Saccharibacillus brassicae: one gene and its partner. The protein of the gene in region 1 interacts with the protein of each later gene in a pairwise test. Links are inferred from orthologs where the notes say so. Each region holds a gene or a part of one and is shown on either strand. Other genes may lie near its edges.

Region 1 (9,093 bases):
TCTCGGCCATTTTCCTCATCCTGTACAGCATGACCGCTTCGCTCTCCAATCATTCCCGCAAGCTGCGTACGCTGACCCAGGAACTCGGATTGATGCGCCACCGGATGGAGCAGTTGGAACGCCGGCTGGAACGGACCGAAGGAGGGACGGCGGATGCGGACGAACGATAGAACGCGGAAGCCGGGCCAAAGCCTGCTGCGCCTGCTGCCGCCGTTTCTGCGCGACCATCTGCCCGATTTTATCAAGTACGGCGTGATCGGGGTCGGCGGGACGCTGCTTCAGACCGGGACCCTGCTGCTCTACGTGGAAAAAGGGCACGGCAGCCCGTTGGTCGGATCGACGCTCGGATTCGTGCTGTCGCTGCTGTTCTCGTACGCCGCCAATGCCAGATGGACGTTCAAGCAAAGCAAGCGTTCGGCTTCCGTTCTGGTCAAGTATACGGTCGTGTCCCTGGTGGGGCTGCTGCTGAACCTGCTGATTCTGTACCTGTTCGACCAAGTGTTCGGTTGGTGGTACGTATACGGACAGATTACGTCGATCGTACTCGTCCCGATTCATAACTTCATTTTGAACAAAGCGTGGGCGTTCCGGACGCCGAAGCGGGAAAGAAGGTAATGGTGTTCTCCTTAAAAAATGAAACCGCGCAAACGCGCAGACGCCTGCTGCTGCTGTGCCTGCTCGTATTTGCCGCAAGCTGTATCGTTTCGCTCGCCTACGGCGACCGGCTGCTGCTCGGCTCGTACGCGAAGATGAACGACGACGACGTCAAGTACGCCCAGACCGCCGACCGGCTGCTGGAGACGGGCGTGCTGTCCTATAATACCGGCGAAGCGCCGTCCACGTTCATCATGCCGCTGTTTCCGCTGCTGCTGGCCGGCGCCAAATGGATCGCGGGCGAAGCCGGAGGCGTCATCTTGCTGCGGCTTCTGCAGGGAGCCTTTCAGGCGTTCGGCGTGTATCTGATGTTCGTGCTGGCTCGGCGGGTATTCGGCAGCGGACGGACCGCGATGACGGCAGCGGTGCTGCTCGCTGTTTATTTGCCCGACTACTTCGTCTCCGGTTCGATCCTGACCGAGTCCGGCTTCCGGCTGTGCCTGATGCTGAGTGTCTGCTGGCTGTTCAAAGGGCTGGACAAGCCCGGTGTTCTCAACTGGGCGCTGTTCGCCGTCTTCTGGACCGCGCTCTGCTATTTCAAGCCGCATGCCGCGCTGCTGCCGCTCGTGCCGGGGCTGTTCTGGTTGGCGCGGCGGTATGCTTTCGACAAAATGCTGGGTTATACCGCGGTCATTCTGGGCGTGTTCGCCCTGTTGATGTCGCCGTGGTGGATACGCAACTACGAGGCGTTCGGCCGGTTCATTCCGTTTACCGAAGCGGTCGGCAGTCCGATGATTCTCGGCTCGACCGCGTTCGGGCAGGTGCCGGACGGCTTCTACGACAAATACCCCGAATACGGGGGCGACGTCATGAGCGGTTCCGACGACTCGATGGCGCAGGCCGCCGGGCGCATGGTCGCCTACGGGTTCATGCACGAACCGTTCAAATACGCGGCGTTCTACACGGCAGGCAAGTTCGGCGGGTTGTACGGTATCGCTTACTGGGAACGCCCGATTATGGGCCTGACCTGGGCGCCGTATTTCCCGATCCATGCCGCGTACGTGCTGCTCGGCCTTTACGGGATATGGCTGGCGTATCGAAAAAAATGGAGCGGCGCTTCCGTGCCGCTCGCCGTGCTGGCCTACTTTACGCTGATCTACGTGCCGTTTATCGCGATTCCGCGTTACGGCTACCCGAACCTGTTCCTGTTCGCGCTGTTCGCCGCGCCGGCGCTGCTGGCGCTGCATGACCGGTACCGGGCCCGCCGCGCCGCGCTTCGCGGGGAAGGAACGGCCGTCCGCTCAGATCTGTAAGCAGCGCGCAAGAGCGGCTTGCGCAAGCCGCATGCGTTACCCCGAACCTGCCCCGAACCGCCCCGCTGCCGGGGCGGTTTTTGGTTCGCCCAATGGCTGTTCCAAACTGTTCGCATTCCATGCGAACAAAGAATTGACACGCCTCTGCACGTAGCATAGACTTATGTTGGAACAGCCTGCCTGAACGCCCCGATGGAGCCGTGCCGGCAGGCCGACAAGGCGGATGGAGGAATGGCATTGAGTCACCTATTCGAGACATGGCGACATGTTTTCAAGCTGGATCCGGATCGGGAATTGTCCGATCAGGATCTGGACGCGATCTGCCTGTCGGGCAGCGACGCGATTCTGGTCGGCGGGTCGAGCGGCGTCACCTACGACAACACGGTCGATCTCATGTCGCGCATTCGGCGTTACGAACTGCCCTGCGCGCAGGAGGTCTCGACGCTGGATTCGGTCGTGCCGGGATTCGATCTGTACCTCATTCCGATGATTCTGAACACGGATCGGGCGGAATGGATTACCGGGCACCACCGGGCGGGCCTGGAGAGCTTCGGGGAAGTCATCCCGTGGGATATGCTGGCCGCCGAGGGGTACATCGTGCTGAACCCCGATTCCACCGTCGCGCACCTGACCGGAGCGCAGGCGGAGATCGACGCGGCTGCCGCCGCGGCCTGCGCCCGTATGGCCGACAAGCTGATGCGGCTGCCGATCGTATACGTCGAATACAGCGGCATGTACGGCGATCTTGAGCTCGTGCGCGAAGTGCGCCGGGTGACGGGCGAAGCATCCGTCTTCTACGGCGGCGGCATTCGCGATTACGGGACCGCCCTGGCGGCGGCCGAAGCCGCCGATACGGTCGTCGTCGGCAATATCGTCTACGACGACCTGAAGGCCGCTCTCGATACCGTTCGCGGCGTCCGGAGCGCCAAATCGCCGACCTGAGCTTTAATCAATCCCTTTTGAAGCGGACTCCGCTTTCGGTACGCGCAGCCGCGCGGATATCGGAGTCCTTGCAGCAGCCTATCCCGGAATGCATAATCTTGTGCATTCCTTGTACGCTTTTGTCTCTTGATCTTTTATGTTGGATTATCGATTATTCATTCCCTATCTCAACCGACGCCAATGCGCAGCGTCTCTCCGAGCGCAACGAAAGGAGCACCACATCATGTTTAACCTCGACGAATCGATCGCCCGCCTGAATCCGCAGCAGCGCAAAGCCGCTCTCAAGACGGAAGGCCCGCTGCTGATCATGGCCGGTGCGGGCAGCGGCAAGACCCGGGTGCTGACGCACCGGATCGCCCACCTCATCCGCGCCAAGAAGAGCGCGCCGTGGGGCATTTTGGCGATCACGTTCACGAACAAAGCCGCCCGCGAGATGCAGGAACGGGTCTCGGCGCTCGTCGGACCCGAAGGCAAGGAGATCTGGGTCTCGACGTTCCACTCGATGTGCGTCCGCATCCTGCGCCGCGATATCGACCGGATCGGGTTCTCGTCCAGCTTTTCCATTCTCGACTCCGGCGACCAGCTGTCCGTCATCCGCAACTGCATGAAGGACCTGAACCTCGACACGAAGAAGTTCGAACCCAAAGCCGTTCAGGCGCTCGTCAGCGCGGCGAAGAACGAACTGATCACGCCCAAGATGTACGAGCAAAAAGCCGGCGGAGACTTTATGGAGTCCATCGCGGCCAAAGTGTACGGCATGTACCAGAAGCGCCTGCGCAGCAACAACTCGCTCGACTTCGACGACCTGATCATGAAGACGATCGAGCTGTTCAACGAAGTGCCCGAAGTGCTGGAGTCCTACCAGAAAAAATTCCGCTACATCCACGTCGACGAATACCAGGATACCAACCGCGCGCAGTACATGCTGTGCCGCATGCTGGCCGACAAGCACCATCAGATTTGCGTCGTGGGCGACAGCGACCAGTCCATCTACCGGTGGCGCGGCGCCGACATCACGAACATCCTGAATTTTGAGCAAGATTACCCGGAAGCCGAAACGATCCTGTTGGAGCAAAATTACCGTTCTACCGCGAATATCCTGAATGCCGCCAACAGCGTCATCGGGCGCAACACCGGACGCAAGCCGAAGAACCTGTGGACCGATCAGGAAGGCGGCGCCAAAATCCGCGTGTTCCGCGGCAGCACCGAGCATGACGAAGGATACTTCGTAACCGGTGAGATCCACAAAAATATCAAAAAAGGCATGGTCTACAAAGACCACGCTGTTCTGTACCGCACGAACGCCCAGTCCCGGGTCATCGAGGAAATTCTGATCAAGTCGGATATTCCGTACCAGATCGTCGGCGGCATCAAGTTCTACGATCGCAAAGAAATCAAGGATCTGCTCGCCTACCTGCGCCTGCTGTCCAACCCGGACGACGATCTCAGCCTCGTGCGCGTCATCAACGTGCCCAAGCGCGGGATCGGCGACACGAGCGTGGCCAAGCTGGCCGCGGCGGCGACCGAGCGGGGCATTTCCATGTTCAAGGTGCTCGAAGTGGTGGACGATCTCGGCTTTGCCGGGCGGACCCGCAACGCGCTGGTCGAGTTCTATGACATGATCGTCGCCCTGCACCGCATGGTCGATTATTTGTCCGTCACCGAATTGACCGAGAAGATTTTGGAGATGAGCCAATACCGCGTCGAGATGCAAAAAGAAAACACGCTGGAGTCCAAAGCCCGTATCGAGAACATCGACGAGTTCCTGTCCGTTACGCTGGAGTTCGAAGCGCGGACGGAAGAGAAGACGCTCGTCGCGTTCCTGACCGACCTTGCGCTGATCGCGGACATCGACACGGTCAACGACGACGAGAAAGACAAAAATCCCGACGATGCCGTCGTCCTCATGACGATGCACAGCGCCAAAGGCCTGGAGTTCCCGGTCGTGTTCGTTATCGGCATGGAGGAAGGCGTCTTCCCGCACAGCCGGGCTTTCCTCGACAATGACGAACTGGAAGAAGAACGCCGCCTGGCCTACGTGGGCATCACCCGCGCGGAAAAGCAGCTGTACCTCTCCTGCGCGCAGATGCGGACGCTGTTCGGCCGCACGACGGCCAATCCGCCTTCCCGGTTCCTGCAGGAGATTCCGGAAGAGCTGAAGGAAGATACCGGAGTCAATCCCGACCGGTACCGCCGCGGCGGCGATCCCGACAAAGGCTACGGCAATTCGCGCGGCGGCGGACGGGGCTTCGGCGGCGGATCGTCGACCGGCGGCTTCGGCCGTCCGGCTTCGAGCACCGCGCCTACGGGCATGGGCCGACCGGCCGTCGCTCCCCGCGGTTCCGGCGTGACCGTCACCCCGGCGGGCGGCAAGCCTGCCGCGCGCAGCACGAACAACACCGGCGCGTTCCAGGTCGGCGACAAAGTCGCGCACGGCAAATGGGGCGAAGGCACCATCGTGTCGATCAAGGGCAGCGGCAACGATACGGAGTTGAACATCGCTTTTAAAGCGCCGACCGGCATCAAGCGCCTGCTGGCCGGATTTGCGCCGATTACCAAAGTCGAATAAAAAAGGACGGGAAGACGATGGATGCGATGCACGAGATGGAAGGGTTGGTCGAGCAGCTCAACCGCTACAGCTACGAATACTATACGCTGGACCGGCCGACGGTCAGCGACAAGGAATACGATGTACTCTACGACCGGCTGATCAAGCTGGAACAGGAGAGCGGCTTCGTTCTGCCGGATTCTCCGACGCTGCGGGTAGGCGGCGAACTGCTCAAAGGGTTTGCGCCGCATCGGCATCTGGCTCCGCTCTGGAGTCTCGACAAAGCGCAAAACGAAGAAGAGCTGGGAACCTGGAATACGCGGACGCTGAAGCTGTGGAACGACTACAACACCAAGAATCCCGAAAATCCGCTGCCGGAACTGGAATATGCGTTGGAACTGAAGTTCGACGGGCTGACGCTGAACCTGACTTATACGGACGGCAAGTTGGTGCAGGCGGCGACGCGCGGCAACGGCACGGTCGGCGAAGGGATTTTGGAACAGGTCAAAACGATCCGCTCCGTGCCGCTGTCCATTCCGTTCAAGGACGGCACGATCGAAGTACAGGGCGAAGGCATCATGAACCTGTCGGCGCTGGAGACGTACAACAAGACCGCGCAGGAACCGCTCAAGAACGCCCGGAACGCCGCGGCCGGCGCGCTGCGCAACCTGAATCCCAAAGTGACGGCGAGCCGCAAACTGAGCGCTTTCTTCTATAATATCGGGTACAGCGATACGAAGACGTTTGCGAGCCACCTGGAGATGATGGACTTTTTGCGGGACAATCACTTCAAGGTGAATCCGTACATTTTCTATTTCAACAAGTTCGAGGACGTCATGGAGCAGCTGCACGATATCGTCAAAGGGCGCAGCGGGCTCGATTACCTGATCGATGGTGCGGTTATCAAAATCGTCGATGTGCGCACGCGCTCCGTGCTCGGCTATACGGGCAAGTTTCCGCGTTGGGCGGTTGCGTACAAGTTCGAAGCGGAAGAGACAACCACCGTGCTGGAGTCCGTATCGTGGGAAGTGGGCCGCACAGGCAAAATCACGCCGATCGCGCGGCTTGAAGCGGTGGAACTTGCCGGTGTCACGGTCAAAAACTGCACGCTCAACAACGTCGGCGATATCGAACGCAAAAATCTCAAGCATGCGCTGGGGACGAGAGTGTTCATCCGCCGCTCGAACGACGTCATTCCCGAGATTCTGGGCAAAGTGACGGAAGAGAGCGACGGCGAAGAGATCGTCTATCCGGAAAATTGTCCGGCGTGCGGTTTCCCGCTCGTTCAGCGCGGCGCGCATCTGTTTTGCGATAACCGCTTGTCTTGCAAACCGCAGGCGATCGGACGGATTGCGCATTTCGCTTCGCGCGACGCGATGGATATCGAGACGTTCAGCATCAAGACGGCGACGCAGCTCTACGACGAACTTAACGTTCGCGAGCCTGCCGAACTGTATGAACTGGAGCAGGAGTCGCTGGTCAAGCTGGAGCGGTTCGGGGAACGCAAAGCCGCCAATCTAATCGAAGCGCTGGAGCAGAGCAAGACCCGCGACCTGGCTTCGTTCCTGTTCGGCCTCGGCATTCCGAATACCGGCAAGTCGACGACGAAGATGTTGGCGGAACATTATCGGGATCTCGATAAAGTGATGAACGCGACGGCTGAAGAATTGATCGAGCTGCCGGACGTGGGCGGAATCGTAGCCGAGAGTATCGTGACTTTCTTCAACGATCCGTTCATGCGGGCGGGCGTCGAGAAAATGCGGGAGTTGGGCGTACAGCCGACCGTTCCTGCAGCGCCGCCCGAAGTCAAAGCCGATTCCTATTTCAGCGGCAAAACGGTCGTGCTGACCGGTACGCTGCATCAGCTGACGCGCGAAGAAGCGGCGGAGCGCCTGGAAGCGTTGGGAGCCAAAGTGACCGGCAGCGTGTCCAAGAAAACGGATATCGTAATTGCCGGAGAAAAAGCGGGCAGCAAGCTTACCAAAGCGCGGGAGCTGGACATTGAAGTCATTGAAGACGAAGACGAGCTTGTGCGGCTGCTGAACGAATAGCGGCTGTTTGAAGGAAGAAGGGGCCGGGCAGCCGGCCTTTTTCTTTTCGTTCAAAGGATGTAGAAAAAGCAATTCAGAAAAAGCCTTGCATTATTGTTAGCTAGGTGGTAAGATATTTCTTGTCGCTTCTGACAGCTGCTCAACACCATAAAACATCGGGTTGTGAAACTTGAGAAATAAGTTGTTGACAACGAGAACGACGCATGATAAGATATAAAACGTTCGGCAAACAAGTTGCCGGTCGCAAGTTCTTTGAAAACTGAACAGTGAGTGAGTTGCGACAATGCAGATTGTCGTAAGAATATAAGGTTCTTGAGCAATCGAGAATCGCCACGTTTTAACGAGCACATGGTGCTTTCTTGACAAGTCAACTTCAAGACCATCCGCTTTATCCGAATCCAGGCCCTATGGGGTCTCTAATCGGAGTCGCGGGTGCAACAGAGGTTGCACCTTAATGGAGAGTTTGATCCTGGCTCAGGACGAACGCTGGCGGCATGCCTAATACATGCAAGTCGAGCGGACTTGAAGAGGAGCTTGCTTCTCTGACGGTTAGCGGCGGACGGGTGAGTAACACGTAGGCAACCTGCCTTTTAGCCTGGGATAACTTCCGGAAACGGATGCTAATACCGGATACATCGTTTCTCCGCATGGAGAGATGAGGAAAGACGGCGCAAGCTGTCACTGAGAGATGGGCCTGCGGCGCATTAGCTAGTTGGTGGGGTAACGGCTCACCAAGGCGACGATGCGTAGCCGACCTGAGAGGGTGAACGGCCACACTGGGACTGAGACACGGCCCAGACTCCTACGGGAGGCAGCAGTAGGGAATCTTCCACAATGGGCGAAAGCCTGATGGAGCAATGCCGCGTGAGTGATGAAGGTTTTCGGATCGTAAAGCTCTGTTGCCAGGGAAGAACGTCCGGGTGAGTAACTACACTCGGAGTGACGGTACCTGAGAAGAAAGCCCCGGCTAACTACGTGCCAGCAGCCGCGGTAATACGTAGGGGGCAAGCGTTGTCCGGAATTATTGGGCGTAAAGCGCGTGCAGGCGGCGGGTTAAGTCGGATGTTTAAGATCGGGGCTCAACCCCGATTCGCATCCGAAACTGGCCCGCTTGAGTGTAGGAGAGGAAAGTGGAATTCCACGTGTAGCGGTGAAATGCGTAGAGATGTGGAGGAACACCAGTGGCGAAGGCGACTTTCTGGCCTATAACTGACGCTGAGGCGCGAAAGCGTGGGGAGCAAACAGGATTAGATACCCTGGTAGTCCACGCTGTAAACGATGAGTGCTAGGTGTTCGGGGTTTCGATACCCTGGGTGCCGAAGTTAACGCATTAAGCACTCCGCCTGGGGAGTACGGTCGCAAGACTGAAACTCAAAGGAATTGACGGGGACCCGCACAAGCAGTGGAGTATGTGGTTTAATTCGAAGCAACGCGAAGAACCTTACCAGGTCTTGACATCGGCATGACCGGCTTAGAGATAAGCTTTTCCTTCGGGACATGCCAGACAGGTGGTGCATGGTTGTCGTCAGCTCGTGTCGTGAGATGTTGGGTTAAGTCCCGCAACGAGCGCAACCCTTGACTTTAGTTGCCAGCATCTTGGATGGGCACTCTAGAGTGACTGCCGGTGACAAACCGGAGGAAGGCG
Region 2 (4,861 bases), 3.5 Mb from region 1 along the record:
CCATCTCGAACGCGATGGTCAAATCGGCTTACACGGCTCCGCACGTTACGATCATGGACGAAGTCGACGTAACCGAACTGGTCGCTTTCCGTACCCGCATGAAACCGCTGGCCGAGAAGAAAGGCATCAAAGTCACTTACCTGCCGTTCATCGTCAAGGCTCTGGTTGCCGCTGTACGCGAATTCCCGGCTCTGAACGCTTCGATCGACGAAGCGGCCAACGAAATCGTCTACAAAAAGCACTATGACATCGGCATCGCGACAGACACCGAAAACGGTCTGATCGTACCGGTCGTCAAAGACGCCGACCGCAAAAGCGTGTTCAAGATCGCGGAATCGATCAGCGATCTGGCCAAACGCGGCCGCGACGGCAAGCTTGCTCCGAACGAGATGAGAGGCAGCACGATCTCCATCACGAATATCGGTTCCGCAGGCGGCATGTTCTTCACGCCGATCATTAACTATCCGGAAGTGGCAATCCTCGGTACGGGCCGCATCAGCGAAAAAGCTATCGTAAGAAACGGCGAAATCGTAGCCGCTCCGATGATGGCTCTGTCCCTGAGCTTCGACCACCGTCTGATCGACGGCGCTACTGCACAAAATTGCATGAACTATCTTAAATCCCTGCTCGCTAATCCCGAGCTGATGGTAATGGAGGTATAAACAATGGTAGTAGGAGACGCTTCCCTGGATATTGACACATTGGTAATCGGTGCCGGACCCGGCGGCTATGTAGCCGCCATCCGCGCCGCTCAACTGGGACAACAGGTTCTGATCGTGGACAAAGCCGAACTCGGCGGTGTCTGCCTCAACCGCGGTTGTATTCCTTCCAAAGCTCTGATCTCGGCTGCGCACAGCTTCGAAAACGCGCAGCACGGCGAAGCTTTCGGCATTACGGCAAGCGACGTTAAAGTCGATTTCGCCAAAACCCAAGAGTTCAAAAACGGCGTCGTCAAGAAAATGACGAACGGCGTAAGCGGACTGCTCAAAGGCAACAACGTTGAAGTCTTCAACGGCGAATGCATGTTCATCAACGAAAACGAAGCACGCGTATTCAACGATCACGAATCGCCGCGCTACCGTTTTAAGAACTGCATCATCGCGACGGGTTCCCGTCCGATCGAATTGAAGCCTTTCCCGTTCGGCGGACGCATCCTGTCGTCGACCGAAGCGCTGAACCTGCCTGAGATTCCGAAAAGCCTTATCGTCATCGGCGGCGGCTATATCGGTGCCGAGCTGGGCCAGATGTACGCGAAGTTCGGCACGAAAGTGACGATCATCGAAGGTCTGGACACGGTTCTGCCTGGTTTTGACAAAGACATGACGAACCTCGTGTCGAAAACCATGAAGAAAAACGGCATCGAGATTCACGCGAATGCCAAAGCCGAAAGCGCAACGCAAACGGACAAAGACGTAACCGTGAAATTCTCGGTAGGCGGAGAAAGCCAGGAAATCACGGCTGACTACCTGCTCGTAACGGTTGGACGTCGTCCAAACACCGACGGCGAACTGGGTCTGGACATGATCGGCGTTGAGCTCGACGAGCGCGGCCTGATCAAAGTCGACCAACAAGGCCGTACCAGCATTCCGCATATCTTCGCAATCGGCGATATCGTGCCTGGCCTCGCGCTGGCACATAAAGCTTCGTACGAAGGTAAAGTGGCTGCCGAAGCGATTGCCGGACATCCGGCTGTCGTCGATTACAAGTGCATGCCTGCCGTGGTCTTCACGGATCCGGAATGCTCCAGCGTCGGCCTGACCGAAAAAGAAGCCAAAGAAAAAGGCTTCAACGTCGTGGCAGGTAAATTCAGCTACGGCGGCAACGGCCGTGCCGTATCGCTGAACCATCCGGAAGGCTTCGTGAAAATCGTAGCCGAAGAAAGCACCGGCGTCGTATTGGGCAGCCAAATCGTCGGTCTGGAAGCGACGAACATGATCGCCGAAATGGGTCTCGCCGTCGAAATGGGCGCAACCCTGGAAGATTTGGCCCTGACTATCCACGCTCACCCGACACTGGGCGAAATCGTGATGGAAGCGGCCGAGCTGGTTTTGGGTAACCCGATCCACGCAATCGCTCCTAAAAAACGCTAATTTCAAAAGTATGAATTCATAAAAGCAAAGTTCGGAATTCCCGTTTTACTCGGACTCCCCGAATTTTGCCCAAGCAAAGCGGGCGCCTACAGGCGTCCGCTTTTTCATGTGCGCCTTAAATTTCTTTGTCGAAAAAAGATGAAATTTACCGGTGAATTCGGTTTTTTCATCCTCGCGGGGCCTATTCTTTTTTGCGGCGGACGTGATAAACTAGACGAACGAGCATTTGCTTTCGGCTTTACAAAATAAGAACGACGAATAAGGGCGGTTTCTCGCGAGAAGAGAACGAATGCCCTGGAACAGAGGTGGCTTTTTTTGCGTAAATATTTGGATTTGCTGCAGGATATTTTGGATCACGGGACGGAAAAAGGAGACCGGACAGGGACCGGCACGGTGTCGGTATTCGGCCGCCAGCTGCGGTTCGACCTGACGGAAGGTTTTCCGCTGCTGACAACGAAAAAACTGCATCTGAAGTCGATCGTACACGAACTGCTGTGGTTCCTCAAAGGCGATACGAACGTCGGCTATTTGCAGGAAAACGGGGTGCGGATCTGGAACGAATGGGCCGACGAGAACGGCGAGCTGGGACCGGTATACGGTTCGCAGTGGCGCGCCTGGGAGACGCCGGACGGCCGGAAGATCGACCAGATCTCGCAGGTGATCCATTCGATCAAGCACAATCCCGATTCCCGCCGCCATATCGTAAGCGCCTGGAATGTGGCCGAGATCGACAATATGAAGCTTCCTCCGTGCCATCTGCTGTTCCAGTTCTACGTGGCGGACGGCAAGCTCTCCTGCATGCTGACGATGCGTTCCGTCGATACGTTCCTCGGCCTGCCGTTCAACATTGCGAGCTATGCGCTGCTCACCCATATGATCGCGCAGCAGTGCGGCCTTGAAGTCGGCGAGTTCGTCTGGTCGGGCGGCGACGTGCATATTTACTCCAACCATATCGAGCAGGTCCGTACGCAGCTGCAGCGACAACCGGGCGAGCTGCCGCAGCTGCGCATAGTGCGCAAGCCGGATTCCATTTTCGATTACCGCTACGAAGATTTCGTGTTCGAAAATTATGATCCGCAGCCGGGCATCAAAGCGCCGATTGCGATCTAGGAGGGCCTTATGCCGACAATTACGCTTATTTGGGCCCAGGACGAGAACGGGCTGATCGGTCGGGATAACACGCTTCCGTGGCGCCTGCCGGCCGATATGGCTTATTTCAAACGCGAAACGCTGGGCAAGCCGGTAGTGATGGGACGCAAAACGTGGGAGTCGTTCGGTTCCAGACCGCTCAAAGATCGTCCGAACCTCGTGCTGACGCGCGATGTTTCTTATGCCGCGGAAGGGGCGCAGGTTGTGCATACGGCCGAAGAAGCGCTCTCTGCCGCAGATGGGGAAGAAGTGATGATCATCGGCGGGTCGCAGGTGTACGAGCTGTTCCTGCCGCTGGCCGATCGGCTGCGCGTGACGCGGGTACATGAAGCTTTTGCAGGGGACACGCATTTTCCGGAGCTAGACTGGTCGGGCTGGACGCTCGTGCACACGGAAGAAGGCGTGCAGGACGAGAAGAACACGTACCGTTACGTTTTTGAGATTTACGAACGTTCTACACAAAATGCAAATTAATTTCCGTATAATCTATTTCAAATGACGAACGAAAAATGATATTATGGTTGAAATATATCGCTTGTGATAGAATAGAGAACAAAAATCAAGAACTTATGCGGATGGGGGAAACGTTCGATGTCTACACCTACTGGATTTATGGAATATAAGCGTCAGCTGCCAACGGATCGCAATCCGCTTGAACGCATCAAAGATTGGGAAGAATTCCATAAACATATGTCGGAAGAAGAACTGCGTACGCAGGGAGCGCGCTGCATGGACTGCGGAACGCCGTACTGCCACGTGGGCGTGAACATGAGCGGCGGCACTTCCGGCTGCCCGGTGCACAACCTGATTCCGGAGTGGAACAACCTGGTCTATCGGGGATTGTGGAGAGAGGCACTCGACCGTCTGCATAAAACGAATAACTTCCCGGAATTTACCGGCCGCATCTGTCCGGCTCCGTGCGAAGGTTCTTGTACCGTCGGCTTGATCGGCCAGCCGGTTACGATCAAGAGCATCGAAGAAGCGATTATCGAAAAAGGGTTTGCGGAAGGTTGGGTACAGCCCGAACCGCCCAAACACCGCACCGGCAAAAAGATTGCTGTTGTCGGCTCGGGACCTGCGGGCCTGGCCTGCGCGGCGCAGCTGAACAAAGCGGGACATTCCGTGACCGTCTACGAGCGTTCCGACCGCATCGGCGGCCTGCTGACGTACGGCATTCCGTCCATGAAGCTCGAAAAGGACATCGTGCAGCGCCGCGTCGACCTGCTGGCGGCCGAAGGCATCACGTTCATTACGTCGACGGAAATCGGCAAAGACATTCCGGCGCAGCAGCTGACGGACGAATTCGACGCCGTCGTACTTTGCGGCGGTGCAACGAAACCGCGTGAATTCAACATCGAAGGCAGCCATCTCAAAGGCGTGACGTACGCGATGGACTTCCTGAACGGAACGATCAAAAGTTACCTTGATTCCAATCTGGAAAACGGCGAATACATTTCGGCGGCGGGCAAAGACGTGATCGTCATCGGCGGCGGCGACACCGGTTCCGACTGCGTGGCGACTTCGCTGCGTCACGGCTGCAGCAGCATTACCCAGTTCGGCACGCACAACAAAGCGCCGCTGGAACGCGACATTCTGGCCAACCCGTGGCCGCAGTTCCCGAA

What was found.
Region 2: the proteins of pcrA (region 1) and lpdA interact in binary tests that used the Escherichia coli proteins (3 or more experiments, as listed by UniProt). The link is inferred for Saccharibacillus brassicae from one-to-one orthologs.

Annotation. Positions count from the first base shown.
Region 1 is NZ_CP041217.1:1,864,158-1,873,250, reverse strand. What follows is about bases 2,709-5,745. They hold pcrA (DNA helicase PcrA), read left to right. Parts: upstream 2,709-3,072; coding sequence 3,073-5,418; downstream 5,419-5,745. Other genes in these bases: ligA (NAD-dependent DNA ligase LigA), read left to right, coding at 5,436-5,745; pcrB (heptaprenylglyceryl phosphate synthase), read left to right, coding at 2,709-2,849. In the rest of the region: FFV09_RS07940 (DUF2304 domain-containing protein), read left to right, coding at 1-170; FFV09_RS07935 (GtrA family protein), read left to right, coding at 154-615; FFV09_RS07930 (ArnT family glycosyltransferase), read left to right, coding at 615-1,907; more of pcrB, read left to right, coding at 2,145-2,708; more of ligA, read left to right, coding at 5,746-7,448. UniProt on the Escherichia coli protein: A helicase with DNA-dependent ATPase activity. Unwinds DNA duplexes with 3'-5' polarity. Translocates on single-stranded DNA with 3'-5' polarity. Initiates unwinding more efficiently from a nicked substrate than double-stranded DNA.
Region 2 is NZ_CP041217.1:5,398,518-5,403,378, reverse strand. Bases 1-2,877 are described here. They hold lpdA (dihydrolipoyl dehydrogenase), read left to right. Parts: upstream 1-665; coding sequence 666-2,090; downstream 2,091-2,877. Other genes in these bases: FFV09_RS22565 (thymidylate synthase), read left to right, coding at 2,406-2,877; FFV09_RS22575 (2-oxo acid dehydrogenase subunit E2), read left to right, coding at 1-662. In the rest of the region: more of FFV09_RS22565, read left to right, coding at 2,878-3,200; FFV09_RS22560 (dihydrofolate reductase), read left to right, coding at 3,210-3,713; FFV09_RS22555 (glutamate synthase subunit beta), read left to right, coding at 3,831-4,861. UniProt on the Escherichia coli protein: Lipoamide dehydrogenase is a component of the glycine cleavage system as well as of the alpha-ketoacid dehydrogenase complexes.